DNA from 3 places in the Serratia bockelmannii genome. Region 3 is predicted to be linked to each of the others. Evidence: predicted binding sites of a transcription regulator. Region 3 holds the regulator's gene; each other region holds the start of a gene.
What was found. Region 3 encodes CRP, which controls carbon source genes, mostly activating them, when cyclic AMP is high. Its sites were predicted from a motif close to ATGTGANNNNNNTCACAT; they were not measured.

Region 1 (4,708 bases), 2.4 Mb from region 3:
CAGCGTGGATATTTATCGGGTGAACGATCAGGGGAAAATCACCGAGCATTGGGACGTCAATCAGGATGTGCCGGAAAAATCGGCTAACGACAATACCATGTTCTGAGCCACAAGGGCCGCTGCGGCGGCCCTCTACGCGCCTGCAACACTTTATTTACTTACATAAATATTAAATGACCGCCGCGTCGAGTAGGCTACGGCCGCCTTTGGCAGTGGTGGTACGGTTGATGGGCGTCATTGTCCCGCCACTGCTTGAGGCGTTTCCCCACATTCCCCGTTATCCCGCACGTTGATTTTCCACTTTTTTGAACTGATGGCGCAGCTGCAGCGCATTGCAAAGCACCAAGACTGCCGTGACGGCGAACACCCAACGGAACCCCATCATCGCCGAAATGCCCGATCCCAGCAGCGGGCCAACCACGTTCCCCAGGTACATGAAGGATTGGTTATAGCCGAAGATGCGCCCGGTCACCTGATCGGAGGAATACTTCAGCAGCAGCGCCTGCACCGCCGGCATCAGCGCGCCGTCGGCAAAACCCAGAAGGAAGCGCAGAATGCCCAGCTGCAGCGGCGTATTGACCCAGGCCATCACGGCGAACAGGCCGGTGGTGAACAGCAGCGCGGCGATCAGGATGCGCGCGGTGCCGATGCGATCGCCGAGCCGCCCGAGGCGTGGCGCCGAGATCAGCGCCGCAATGCCGGGCACGGCGGCGATCATGCCGCTGACAAAGGCGATATTGCTGACGTCGCCCGATAGCTCGCGAATGAACAGCGTCAGGATCGGGCTGATGGACGAGTTAGCCAGCTGGATCATCAGGGTACAAACGAACAGGGTGACGATCAGCGTCGGATAGGGCAGCGAACGGAATACCGCCTTGCCGCTCAGCTGATCCGCTTTTTTCACCGTGATGCGCCGCTCTTTAATCAGGAACAGCGTCACCAGGAAGCTGACGAACATCAGCCCGGCGGTGACGAAAAATACCACCCGCAGCCCCAGATGGTCGGCCATCAGCCCGCCCAACAGCGGCCCGGCGATCACGCCGGAGATCTGCCCGGTAGAGAGCGTGCCCAGCGCCCAGCCGCTTTTATCGCGCGGCGCCTGCGAGGCGACCAGCGCCATGGCGTTGGGAATATAGCCGGACGTCAGCCCCATCAGGGCGCGCAGCGCGAACAGCTGCCACACGTTAGTGGCCAGCCCCTGCAGCGCGATGACGATCGCCATGCCCAGCGAGGCGCGCAGCAGCATCAGCTTGCGGCCTTTGCGGTCGGCCAGGCTGCCCCACAGCGGCGAGACCACCGCCGAGACCAAAAAGGTGCCGCTGAACACCAGCCCGGACCACAGGCTGAGGGATTGGTGATCGCTGACGCCGAGCTGTTCGACGTACAGCGGCAGAAAAGGGAGGATTTGGCTCATCGCCAGCCCGGTGAAGAAACACCCGAGCCAGACCGAGATCAGATTGACTTTCCACGCTTCCATCGGCTTACCGTACCACGTTGAATAAGGAGGGATTTATTAATCAAAATAATAATAACACTGCAAATTAATCGGCGAGGGGCAAATGCGTGAGCAAACGTAACCCTGCCGATGCAGTGTCTTTTTTGCTATATATTAATAGCTATATTATCATAGGTAACTAGGTTAAGCCAGAGCGGCGCGGTAGCCAGGCAGGGCACTGCGCGATCCGGCGGTGTGAAAGCAGGGATAAACTGAACGCTAGATTGATGCCAATGAAAAAAGATCACCCTGAAGACGTGACGCTGCTGCGCACGCAGTTAATGTCGCTGGTGCGCCGTTTACGGCGCGAGTCGCGTAGCGACGAAAAATCCTGGGCCCAGCTGATGCTGTTGGGGGCTATCGATCGCCACGGCGGCGAGGCGACGCCGTCGCTGCTGGCGGAATCGGAGCGCATGCGTTCCTCTAACCTGGCGGCCGCGTTGCGTGAGCTGGAGGCCGACGGGCTGCTGGTGCGCACGCCGGATGCCGAAGATAAACGCCGGGTGCGGGTACGTCTGACGCCCGCCGGGCTGGGCCTGCTGCAGCAAAGCCGCAGCCGGCGCGAGGCGTGGCTGCTGGCGGCGATGGAAAGTTGTTTAACGGAGCAAGAACAGGCGCTGTTGGTTGAGGCGGGGGCGTTGATGGCGCGGCTGGCGGCGGCGCCAACGGACGAGGAATAATCGCTGGGCGGCCGGTGCGCCGCCCGTGCAGCGAGGTTACGGCATCGGCCAATCGACCGGCATGGTGCTGACCACGTCCACGTAGCGATCCCAGGCCGATGACCAGAACTGGGTGAAGGCTTCCAGGGTAAGGTGGATGCCCATCAGGCCCATCACGAACCAGCAGGCGGTAAACAGGCCCAGGCTGCTGAACATGAACGCCATGCCGTTGCGGCTGGTTTTACGGCAAACGACGTTTAACTGGCTGGCGAAGAACATCATCACGGCGCTCAGCAACTCCCAGCGCATCATGACTAAACCGGTGGCAATGGTACTCATCGAACTCGATCCTATGTAACAAAAAGCCGCATCCGGCAGGGCGCCGACAGGGAAATGCGGGGGAATATCGGTAATAGTGTGATTAAGATCACATTGTAGCATTGGGGCGAACGGGGGCTCAATGGGGATCGCGGTGAAAAAATCGCCGCCGGTAACATTCCAATATGCTGAAACAGTTATGCCATTTCATTAGCAACCTTTTCATGGGGCGTCGCGCCCGATAACGCTATGCTTGCCGGCTTTTCAGCTCCCTGATTTTGCGGGGAAATGTGACGCAAAAGGTACCGGCACTGCATGGCCCTGTTAAAAGAAACAATTCGCGACCACTCTGCGGAAGAAAGGCTGTTTATCGGCCGGGCAGGCGTGGCGCTGGCGCTGGTGGTGGTCTGCTTCGGCGTATTGATCGTCAACCTCTACCGGCTGCAAATCCGCCAGCACGGCTTTTACCAGACGCGCTCCAACCAGAATGACATCAAGATGCTGCCGATCGCCCCCAGCCGCGGGCTGATCTTCGATCGTAACGGCACTCCGCTGGTGCGAAACGTGACACTGTATCGTATCGAGATCACGCCCAGCAAAATCACCGACATGGCGGCGTTGCTGCAGGCGCTGACGCCGATCGTCGACCTGACGCCGGAAGACATCAGCGCGTTTCGCGACGACATGCACCACAACAGCCGTTACAAGCCGGTGACGCTCAAAGCCGGGCTGAACGACACCGAGGTGGCGCGCTTTGCCGTCAATCAATACCGTTTCGACGGGGTGACGATCGATACCTATCAACAGCGTGAATATCCTTACGGCGCCCAGCTGGCGCACGTGCTGGGCTATGTGTCGAAGATCAACGACAGCGATCTCAAACGCCTGGACAAGGCCGGGCTGAGCGAGAACTATGCCGCCGACCGCAACATCGGCAAACAGGGCATCGAGGCCTATTACGAGTCCGAACTGCACGGCACCACCGGCTATCAGGAGGTGGAGGTGGATAACCACGGGCGGGTGATCCGCCTGCTGAAGGAGCAGCCGCCGAAGGCCGGCAAGAACATCTACCTGACGCTGGATTTGCCGCTGCAGCAGTACATCGAATCGGTGCTGAAGGGGCAGCGCGCCGCGGTGGTGGTGGAAGATCCGCGCGACGGCGGCATCCTGGCGATGGTCTCCAGCCCCAGCTACGATCCCAATCCTTTCGTCAAAGGCATCGGCTATCAGGCTTATAAGACGCTGCTGACCAACCCGGATCTGCCGCTGATCAACCGCGTCACTCAGGGCTTGTACCCGCCGGCGTCGACGGTGAAGCCCTACATGGCCGTTTCTGCGCTGTTCGCCGGGGTGATCACACCCACCACTACCTTTTTCGGCGCGCCGACCTGGACGCTGCCCGGCACCGAACGCCGCTACCGCGACTGGCTGAAAACCGGCCACGGCATACTCAACGTCACCAAAGCGATCGAGGAATCCGCCGACACCTTCTTTTATCAGGTGGCGTATGAGATGGGCATCGACCGTATCCACCACTGGCTGAGCCAGTTCGGCTACGGCCAGTCCACCGGCATCGATCTGAACGAAGAGTACCGCGGCGTGCTGCCGAGCCGCGACTGGAAGCTGAAGGTGCACAAAAAGGGCTGGTATCAGGGGGATACGGTTTCGGTGGGCATCGGCCAGGGGTATTGGGTGGCGACGCCGATCCAGATGGTAAAAGCGCTGACCACGCTGATCAACAACGGCCAGGTGAAAACGCCGCACCTGCTGTATTCGCTGCAGCAGGGCAACCGGGTGACGCGCTACCAGCCGCCGGCGCAAGCGGCGCAGATCGGCGATCCCCACTCGCCTTACTGGGGCATCGTGCGCAACGGCATGTACGGCATGGCCAACCTGCCGAACGGCACCGGTTACAAACTGTTCCACACCGCGCCGTATCAGATCGCCGCCAAATCCGGCACCTCGCAGGTGTTCAGCCTGAAGCAAAACCAGACTTACAACGCCAAAATGATCCCGGTGCGGCTGCGCGATCACATCTTCTATACGCTGTTCGCGCCTTACAAAACCCCCCGGGTGGCGATGGCGCTGATCCTGGAAAACGGCGGTGGCGACGGCGTGGTGGCGGGGCCGACCGCCCGCGCGATCCTTGACCATATTTTCGACCCGGCCAACGCGCCGCAGCCCGGCGATCCGGCGCAAAGTAAACCGCAGTTAAACGACAGTGCGGATGTGCAAC
Region 2 (4,708 bases), 200 kb from region 3:
CCAGGCTAGTTAGGTATATAGTCGACCTGGATGAAACTAAGATGACCGGCACGTCACGTTTTCGCGGCGGTAAGCGTTTCATCCATTCATGACAATGATGCCACTTTCCAGCCGTTCTGGCACTCGGAGTCTCTCTGAAAACGGGCCGCCTCTTATGAGACGGCCCGCCAGATCGGGCACTGCTTTCAGTATAGTCAGGGAAGGCGCCGCACAACGCGGCGCAACAGGAGGGAACGCATCAATCGATCAAGGCGTGACGATAGCGATGCAGCATATCGGCCAGGCGTTTCACGGGCCCGGTGACGATGAGCGGTGCCTGATTGTCGACCAGCTTCTGCTGGTACTCATTCATCTCACCCAGCAAGCGATCGTAGTAATAGGCGCGCTTGACGTCGTTCTTGGCGGAGACCACCCGATCGGCGGTGCTGCGGATCTGGCGGTGGAAGGCCGACAGCTCTTCGCTGGCCGGAATTTCCGCTCGCTGCATGCGCTGGTGGGCGATGATCAGGTTCAGCGCCAGACGATACTTGGCGATGTCGTTCGGGAACATCATCAGCAGCTGATTAAGCTGCTGATACAGCGCAGGCAGGTGGTTTTGCCGACGGCGCGCCGCCTTGGTGGTCAGCGCCGACACCGCGCTGCTGACGAACTGGTTGAGCAACGTGCGGCCGGTGCGTTCGCGCGAATTATCGCGGATCAGCAGCAGCACCATCAGCCCAACGCAGCTGCCGAGGAACTGGCCCAGCGCCCCATCGAGAAACTGGGTCACGTTGAACTCCATCGGGTTGCTCAGCACCAGAATGTTGATGGTCCCCGCCAGCAGCCCCAGCGAACCGAGCCGCCGCTTCTGCACCTCGATGCCGATGAAAAACGCCAGCAGGCCGAGGCTGAGACACAGCAGCAAAATGCTCTGCTGGGTCGCCGGCAGGATCACCATGAAGAACAGGGAACCGACCGGGATCGCCGCCAGCATGCCCAGCACGAAATCCATCGCCACCATGCGCGGCGCCGGGGTGCGCATCGCCAGCGAGGTGATCACCGCGATGATCACCATAAAACCGCTGCCGGACGTCCAGCCGGTCCACAGCCACAGCAGGCTGCCGAAGGCCGTCGCCACAAAGGTACGCAAGCCGTTGATCATCGCGTGATGCCCTTCCGCCGAAGTCGGTTTGACCACGGTTTCGTTGCTCAACACTCCCTCTTCCACCGCGCTGATGCTGCAGTTGGCGTGCACGCCTTTCGACAGCAACAGGTAGCGCGTCGCCGCGCCGACCCAGCCGGTGATGGTCGGCAGCGTTTCCTCGGAACGATGCGTGGTCAGCACCTGGCGCAACAGCTTCATGCGCTTGTGGATCTCCTGCGGGGTTTCCGCCGGGACCATCAGTTGCTCCCGCAGGCTGTCTTTCAGTGCCTCCGGGTGATTCAACAAGATCAGATAGGTTTCGCAGGCCTGGGTGATCAGCGTCAGCGACAGTGTATGCAGCGCCTTCACCCGTCGATTGACCTTCTGCCAGCGCGAGGACTCCATCATCAGGTTGTTGCGCATGCCGTCCAGGGCCGTGGTGCTCTTGACCAGATTGCTCCAGGCGCGATCAATGTCTTCTTTGTCGGCGTTGCTGATGCACATCTGCATCAGGCGGTATTGAGCCACCAGCAGCTGATCCACCGCCCGATCGATGTCCTGTTTGATCGAACGCGGCGAGAACAGCAGATCCGCCAACACGGCGCTGACGATCCCCAGCACGATCTCGCTGCAACGCTCGATGGCGAACTGCGGCGCTTCCAGCAGATGAGACTCGCTGGTAGCGACCGTCACGATGATGATCAGCGCGGTATATCCGGCCAGCCCCCAGGCATAGGAGTTCTCCACCTTGATGAGTGAAGAAAGCCAGGTGCAGAAACCGGCCCAGATGCAGCACAGCAGCAGCATCACCACCGGCGCGCGGGCGGTGGTGATGATAATGATCAAGCCGACGAAGCAGCCGATAAAGGTGCCGATGATACGCAGCCAGCCGCGGTGGCGGATGGCGCCGGAGAAGGGTTCACCGCCGGCGGCAAAGGCCGGGCCGGCGGCGACGATGGCGGCGGTCATCGCCGACCAGCGCGGGGTTTCCAGATTGAGATGGAAGCCGACGAACAGCGCAAACACAATCGCGAAGCTGAGTTTGAAGGCGAATCTCAGCCGGATAAAGGTTGGGCTGCTCATTAGCCGAACTCACGCAGCCGGTGCATCAGGCGCACAAAAGGTGAGCCGCTGTCGGCATTGCGATCGTTTTTGCCAACGATCACCACGGTGGCGGTGGTGCCGGCCGGGTACGGATGCTGTTGGTCCTTGGCGTCCAGCAGGATCTTTACCGGCACGCGCTGGGCCAGGCGCACCCACTCCAGGTTGCTGTCGATCGAGGCCAACCCTTTGTTGTTCACCGTGCTGCTGCTGTTGTTCACCGCCGCCGCCACGCTGTCGACGGTGCCGTGCATGATGCGGTTACTGCCGAGCGGAGTGATCTCCGCGCGATCGCCCTTATTCAGGCCGTTCAGCTTGGTCTCTTCCAGGTACGCCAGGATGTAGAAGGAATCTTTCTTCACCAGCGCCACCGCCACCGACCCACGGGTGATGTATTCACCGGCGTGTACGTTGAGGTTGGTGATCCAGCCATCGGCCGGGGCGCGCACCGTGGTGCGCTCCAGATCCAGCTGCGCCAGCTCGCGCGCCGCAATGGCCTTCGCCAGCTGGTGCTGCACGGTCTGCAGCGAGTTGTTCGACTGGTCAATCTCTTCCTGCGACATCGCCTGCACGCCCAACTTCACGCGGCGGCCGGCCTCACGCCGTTTCTCCGCCGCCAACGTCTGATAGTAGGCGACGTCGGCGCCGGCTTCCGCCAAGGCCTGCTCATAACGCGGCCGATCGACCACGAACAGCACCTGACCTTTCTTCACCAGCTGGTTGTCCACCACCGGCACGTCGGTCAGCAGGCCGCTGACGTCCGGCGCGATCGCCACCACGTCGGCGGTGAACTTGGCATCACGCGTCCACGGCGACTCGGTGTAGAACACCCAGGCCTTGAATACCGCGGCAATGCCCAGCAGCACAAGAATCAAAGTGATCGCGATTCGGGTTATTTTTATCGAAAAATTTTTCACAGCGACCTCAAACAAAAAGACACGAAATCAGATAAAACAAGCAGCAATACAGCGCGGTATTAAACAGCGCCGGATGCCAGACAAAATCGTAAATCCCCGTCGGCTGCAGCAGGCGGCGCAAGAGAAAAAACAGCGCCAGCGACACCAGCAGCTCGAAAAACACCGGCGGAAACGACAGTCCGAAGATGACCATAACCGGAAGCAAACTCATCACTTTTTCCTTATTGTTCACTGCGCCGGGGAAAGACACATCTCGCCATTCACATTCTCTTTACATTTTAGCGTGCGCGCGCCACAAATCTTGACCAGACAGCTTGTCCAGGTCACGAACCCGAAAAAAGGTTAAACTTTGGGGCAGACGTCCACGACAGGGATTGCGAGGGTGCCGGAGGAGCGGCAGGATTACGTCGCCGATCGCTCTCGCACGTTGGTAAGGTCTATTCACCCGACCACGTTATATTAGCCTGCTTACTATCAAGGCATCAACAATCTGTGATCTAAATCACTTTTAAGCCAGAGTGAATAATGGAAAGATTAAAACGGATGTCGGTATTCGCCAAAGTGGTTGAGTTCGGGTCGTTTACCGCGGCCGCGCGCCAACTCGGCATGAGCGTTTCATCGATCAGCCAAACCGTCTCGAAACTGGAAAATGAGCTGCAGGTCAAGCTGTTGAACCGCAGCACGCGCAGCATCGGCCTGACTGAGGCCGGCAAAATCTACTATCAGGGCTGCCGACGCATGCTGCAGGAAGTCAGCGAAGTGCATGAGCAGCTGTACGCGTTTAACAATACGCCCGCCGGTACGCTGCGCATCGGCAGCTCATCCACCATGGCGCAAAACGTGCTGGCGAACATGACCGCCGAGATGATGAAAGAGTACCCGGGTCTGACGGTCAACCTGGTGACCGGCATTCCGGCGCCGGATCTGATCACCGACGGGCTGGATCTGGTGATCCGCACCGGGGCGCTGCAGGACTCCAGCCTGTTCTCCCGCCGCCTGGGGCAGATGCCGATGGTGGTGTGCGCCGCCAAAAGCTACCTGAGCCAACACGGCACGCCGCAGAAGCCGAGCGACATGGTCAACTTCTCCTGGCTGGAGTACAGCGTGCGGCCCGACAGCGAATTCGAACTGATGTCGCCGGAAGGCATCACCACGCGCATTTCCCCGCAGGGGCGCTTCGTCACCAACGACTCTTCCACCATGATCCGTTGGCTGAAAAACGGCGCCGGCATCGCCTACGCTCCGCTGATGTGGGTGATCGAAGAGATCAAACGCGGCGAAATTGAGATCCTGTTCAAAAGCTACCATTCGGATCCGCGGCCGATCTACGCGCTCTATACCGAGAAGGACAAATTGCCGCTGAAGGTGCAGGTGTGCATCAATTATTTAACCGACTATTTCGAACGCGTCGCGGCAGTCTATCAGGGCTATCGCTGAGCCGTGCTCAAATAACGGTGCGCCAGCGCACCCAGCAGCGTCAGCGCCAACATACCGAGGCCCCACAACAGCCAGACGGCGTAGCCCGCCCAGGTCAGCAGCAGAGGAAAATAGCTCGCCAGCCCGCTGG
Region 3 (4,708 bases):
CGCCAGCAACAGCCCGGCAATCGTGCCCAGCGCACGGTGCTGAATACGCACCCGGGTGGCGTTATACCCGTTTTGGCTCACCAGCATGATGGTGAGCAGGATCCAGTAAGGCTTCGGCAGGTTGAACACCGCCCCCAGACTGCTGCCGACCGCCAGCGTCACCCCCAGCCGCGCGGCGTTGCGCAGGGCGGTAGATTTGAACGACAGATAGCTGGCTAGCGCCGGCCAAAACGGCAGGCGGTGCTGGCCGGGCATCAGATCGCGGCGGTACAGCGGATGCTGGGTGCGCAGCAGGCGGGCGATGCGGCTGAAGTGGTAATAACAAAACTGGCCGACCGGGTTATCGGGATGCTGCGCCGCCATTTTTTCCAGCGCCGCCAGCTCGTGGGCCATGGAAAAGCGCTTCGAATGTTGATGGTAGAGTATATCGTGCGCCACCACGCGCAGCCGGGCGGCGATCACCTGAGCGTTGCGGCGAATGATCGCTTCGGCCTGGCTCTGCTCCACCAGTTTTTGCACTTCCTCCGGCAGATGCAGGCTGACGGTGATGTGCTCCTGCAGATCCATCGCCACCTGAAAGGCGCGCTGCAGTCGCTTTTGATCGAGGTTGTTGGCGTGCGGCAGGAAATTAAGCTGTTGGTACAGCAGGCTGATCAGATCCATCACCTTTTGCTGGCGCACCAGCAGTGGCGGCAGCGCGGTCTGCGGATCGGTGTGCTGAGTCAGCAGGGAGTATTTGGCTTCGAAGTAGTCCGCCAGTTCCAGATAGAGCTGGCTGAGCGTCTCGCGCATCGGTTGCTCTTTCCACAGCCGGAACCAGAACCAGGTGAATAAGCCGTACCAGACGGTGCCGATCGCGTACAGCAGCGGCGCCTGCCAGACAGGCACCGTGCCGGCCGTGCTGAGAGCGAAGATGGCGGCCACCAGCGCCGCCGGCAACAGCCGGGCGTGCAGCGGGCTGATTTCGCCGGTAACGCCGAGCAGCAGCGCCAGGCCCAGCATCAGCGCCGGCAGCGGCACGTGCCACAGCAGTGCCTGTTGCAACAGCACGCTGCTGAAGGCGAACAGCGAGCCGCCGACGATCAGCCGTTTAAAGAAGCGCTTATGCGGCGTGTCCAGACCGGCGATATTGCAGCAGGCGGGCACCAGAGAGAACATCAGGCCGAGCTGCAGCTGGCCTATCAACAAGCCAAACAGCACCGGTAGGCACAACACCAGCGTTTGTCGCAGTGCGTAGTTGATTTCCGGGTGGTAGATCAGGCGGCGCCACATGGCAGAGAGCAGACAAAAAAACGGCGCAGATTGCGCCGTTTCTTCAGGGATTAACGGGTGCCGTAGACGACAATGGTTTTGCCGTGGGCGGAAATCAGGTTTTGATCTTCCAGCATTTTCAGAATACGGCCAACGGTTTCACGCGAGCAGCCGACGATCTGGCCGATCTCCTGACGGGTGATCTTGATCTGCATGCCGTCCGGGTGAGTCATGGCGTCGGGTTGCTTCGCCAGATTCAGCAGGGTTTGCGCGATGCGGCCGGTCACGTCCAGGAAGGCGAGGTTGCCCACTTTTTCGGAGGTAACCTGCAGGCGGCTCGCCATTTGGGCGGACAGGCGCATCAGGATGTCCGGGTTCACCTGGATCAGCTGGCGGAATTTCTTGTAGGAAATTTCGGCCACTTCACAGGCGGTTTTCGCGCGAACCCAGGCGCTGCGCTCCTGGCCTTCTTCGAACAATCCGAGCTCGCCGATGAAATCCCCCTGGTTGAGGTAGGACAGGATCATCTCTTTACCTTCTTCATCCTTGATCAGCACCGCGACGGAGCCTTTCACGATGTAGTAAAGCGTTTCGGCCTTTTCACCTTGGTGAATCAGCGTACTCTTCGATGGATATTTGTGGATATGGCAATGAGACAGGAACCATTCGAGAGTAGGGTCTGTTTGCGGTTTGCCGAGAACCATTCGCTGTTATCCTCTGTTGTTATCGCTGCCTTGTGTCACAGGGGTCAGAGTTCCCTGTAAAACCCGCCTGTAGCCGCAGTCATGAGCGAGGGCTACCGGCAAGTTTTGAGGCGTGTCATAAAAATACGCTGTCGCTCTAGCATATTAACTTGCCGTAAGCGCTGCAAGCTACATTCTGTTAACATACCGGTAAAGGAGCCTTTCTCTGGGCGTTTCCCTGAAATTCAGTGTCCCGGAAAGATTTATTGCGGCTCTGTTTGTAGCACAGAGTAAGGCGGGTGTCTCGTGTTGTCTCGCTTCAGCATGATTAGCATCAGGTTACGTTGCCTGTTTCTATGCGAAAGCGTACTCTGATTTTAAGAAATTAACCGGAGTGACCAGAATGCAGGCAAGAGTTAAGTGGGTGGAAGGGTTAACGTTTTTGGGTGAATCGGCCTCCGGCCACCAGGTGCTGATGGACGGCAACGCCGGCGATAAAGCGCCGAGCCCGATGGAAATGGTGCTGATGTCGGTGGGCGGCTGCAGCGCGATTGACGTGGTGTCCATCCTGCAAAAAGGGCGCAACGACGTGCGCGACTGCGAGGTGAAGCTGACCTCCGAGCGCCGTGCAGAAGCCCCGCGGTTGTTCACCCATATCAATCTGCACTTCATCGTCACCGGTCAGGATCTGACTGACAAAATCGTAGAGCGTGCGGTGAACCTGTCGGCGGAGAAATACTGCTCGGTGGCGCTGATGCTCAACAAGGCCGCCACGGTGACCCACAGTTTCGAGATCCGCCAACCGGCGTAATCGAGACGGAGCGCGGCCCGCCGCCGCGCTCAACGCATTTATTCGATCTTCTTGCCTTCCAGCAATCGCTGCACCAGCGGCGCCATGATCAGCTCCATCGCCAGCCCCATCTTGCCGCCCGGCACCACTAACGTATTGATGTGCGAGATAAACGAGCCCTGCAGCATCGCCAGCAAATAGGGGAAGTCAATCTGATCCAGCCCGCGGAAGTGGATCACCACGAAGCTTTCATCCAGTGAGGGAATGGCTTTGGCGGCGAACGGGTTGGAAGTGTCCACCGTCGGCACGCGCTGGAAGTTGATGTGGGTGCGCGAGAACTGCGGCGTGATGTAGTTGATGTAATCTTCCATCGAACGCACCACCGAATCCATCACCGCCTCGCGGGAGTGGCCGCGCTCGCCGGTATCGCGGATCAGCTTCTGGATCCACTCCAGGTTGACGATCGGCACCACGCCGACCAGCAGATCGACGTGGCTGGCCACGTCATGGTGTTCGGTGACCACACCGCCGTGCAGCCCCTCGTAGAACAGCACGTCGGTCGGCGCCGGCAGTGGCTCCCATGGGGTGAAGGTGCCCGGCACCTGATTGTAGGGCACCGCTTCGTCGTAGGTGTGCAGGTACTTGCGCGAACGGCCGGTGCCGTTTTTGCCGTACTCGATAAAGCTCTGCTGCAGCAGGCCGAAGTCGTTGGCCTCGGGGCCGAAATAGCTGATGTGTCTGCCCAGATCGCGCGCCTTGCGGATCGCCGCGTCCATTTCCGGCCGGGTGTAGCGGTGGAAGCTGTCGCCCTCCAGTTCGGCGGCGCGAATGTTGAGCTGTTGGAAGATTTTGCGGAACGCCACGCTGGTGGTGGTGGTGCCGGCGCCGCTGGAACCGGTCACCGCGATAACGGGATGTTTGGCAGACATGGTGGTTGTCACTCCGTGTTGAATGCGCCGGCGTCAGGGGATTATTGTGGCTCTTGTTGACGCTCTCTATGTCAGGAAAAAATGGCGCTCGCTGGTTTGCAATGTCCCATTGTTACCTGATTTTTTCCGTCAGTCATAGAACCGAACGCCACTAAATTTCTTCCTGCCCGGCGCGGAACTGGCCGCGCGGCATGATGTTGACGCTCTCATGCAGTTCTGACCATACCAGCACCACCTCGCCGTTTTTCAGCTGGCGGCGCACGTCCTCCACCTTCTGTTCCAGCGATCGTTCGTGCTCGCCGTAATCGGTGCCTTCGCGCAGCACAAAGGATTCGATCAGGCTGTTCAGGGTGTCGGTTGCCAGTTCTTGCCAGGGAATGATCACGTCGGGATGTCCAGATAAGGGGAAAGCCAGGCCGGAATGCGATGCTCCAGCCACATGTGCGGTTTTTTCAGCGTGCCGCCGACAAAGCCGACGTGGCCGCCGAACTCGGTCAGCTGATATTCGATATTGCGCGGCAGGCCGGCGACGTCGGGGATCACCTCATGGGTCATGAAGGGATCGTCCTTCGCATGGATGATCAGCAGCGGCGTTTGGATCGCCGGCAACAGCGGCAGAGCGCTGCAGCGGCGATAATAGTCGGTGGCGTCGCTGAAGCCGTGAATGCGCGAGGTGATGGCGTCGTCGAACTCGCGGATGCGCCGCAAACCGTTCAGCTGTGACAGCTTGAGCGGCAGGGTGTCCGGGTAGTGCAACAGTTTGCGGGTGGCGTTTTGTTTCAGTTGCCCCAGCAAATAGCGCTGATAGACGCGGGAGAAGCCTTGCTCCATGCGGTAGGCGCAGGGTTCCAGCATCAGCGGCGCTGAGACCACCACCGCCGCCTGCAGCAGGCTGTCGGCGCCTTGCTGCGCCAGATAACAGGCCAGCATGTTGCCGCCGAGCGAAACGCCTACCGCCGCGGTTGGCACCTCGCCGTAGCGGTCGCGCAGCCAGCGCAGGAAGAAGCGCGCGTCTTCGGTTTCGCCGGAGTGGTAGATGCGCTGTTTGCGGTTGG

Region 1: a site for CRP is predicted at 2,570-2,587, ahead of ACSJLU_RS11720 (YjcB family protein). Genes of this name have one in related genera too.
Region 2: a site for CRP is predicted at 3,632-3,649, ahead of aaeR (HTH-type transcriptional activator AaeR). Genes of this name have one in related genera too.

Annotation. Positions count from the first base shown of each region.
Region 1 covers NZ_CP196512.1:2,429,071-2,433,778, forward strand. The annotation lists gene ACSJLU_RS11705 (nuclear transport factor 2 family protein) at 1-106, shown strand, start outside; gene ACSJLU_RS11710 (multidrug efflux MFS transporter) at 278-1,477, opposite strand; gene ACSJLU_RS11715 (MarR family winged helix-turn-helix transcriptional regulator) at 1,729-2,175, shown strand; gene ACSJLU_RS11720 (YjcB family protein) at 2,212-2,493, opposite strand; gene mrdA (penicillin-binding protein 2) at 2,788-4,708, shown strand, end outside.
Region 2 covers NZ_CP196512.1:4,647,929-4,652,636, forward strand. The annotation lists gene aaeB (p-hydroxybenzoic acid efflux pump subunit AaeB) at 239-2,206, opposite strand; gene aaeA (p-hydroxybenzoic acid efflux pump subunit AaeA) at 2,206-3,141, opposite strand; gene aaeX (p-hydroxybenzoic acid efflux pump operon protein AaeX) at 3,149-3,352, opposite strand; gene aaeR (HTH-type transcriptional activator AaeR) at 3,667-4,578, shown strand; gene ACSJLU_RS22180 (hypothetical protein) at 4,569-4,708, opposite strand, start outside.
Region 3 covers NZ_CP196512.1:4,843,375-4,848,082, reverse strand. The annotation lists gene ACSJLU_RS23080 (YccS/YhfK family putative transporter) at 1-1,272, opposite strand, end outside; gene crp (cAMP-activated global transcriptional regulator CRP) at 1,323-1,955, opposite strand; gene ACSJLU_RS23070 (OsmC family protein) at 2,338-2,745, shown strand; gene ACSJLU_RS23065 (phosphoribulokinase) at 2,784-3,653, opposite strand; gene ACSJLU_RS23060 (YheU family protein) at 3,805-4,038, opposite strand; gene ACSJLU_RS23055 (hydrolase) at 4,035-4,708, opposite strand, start outside.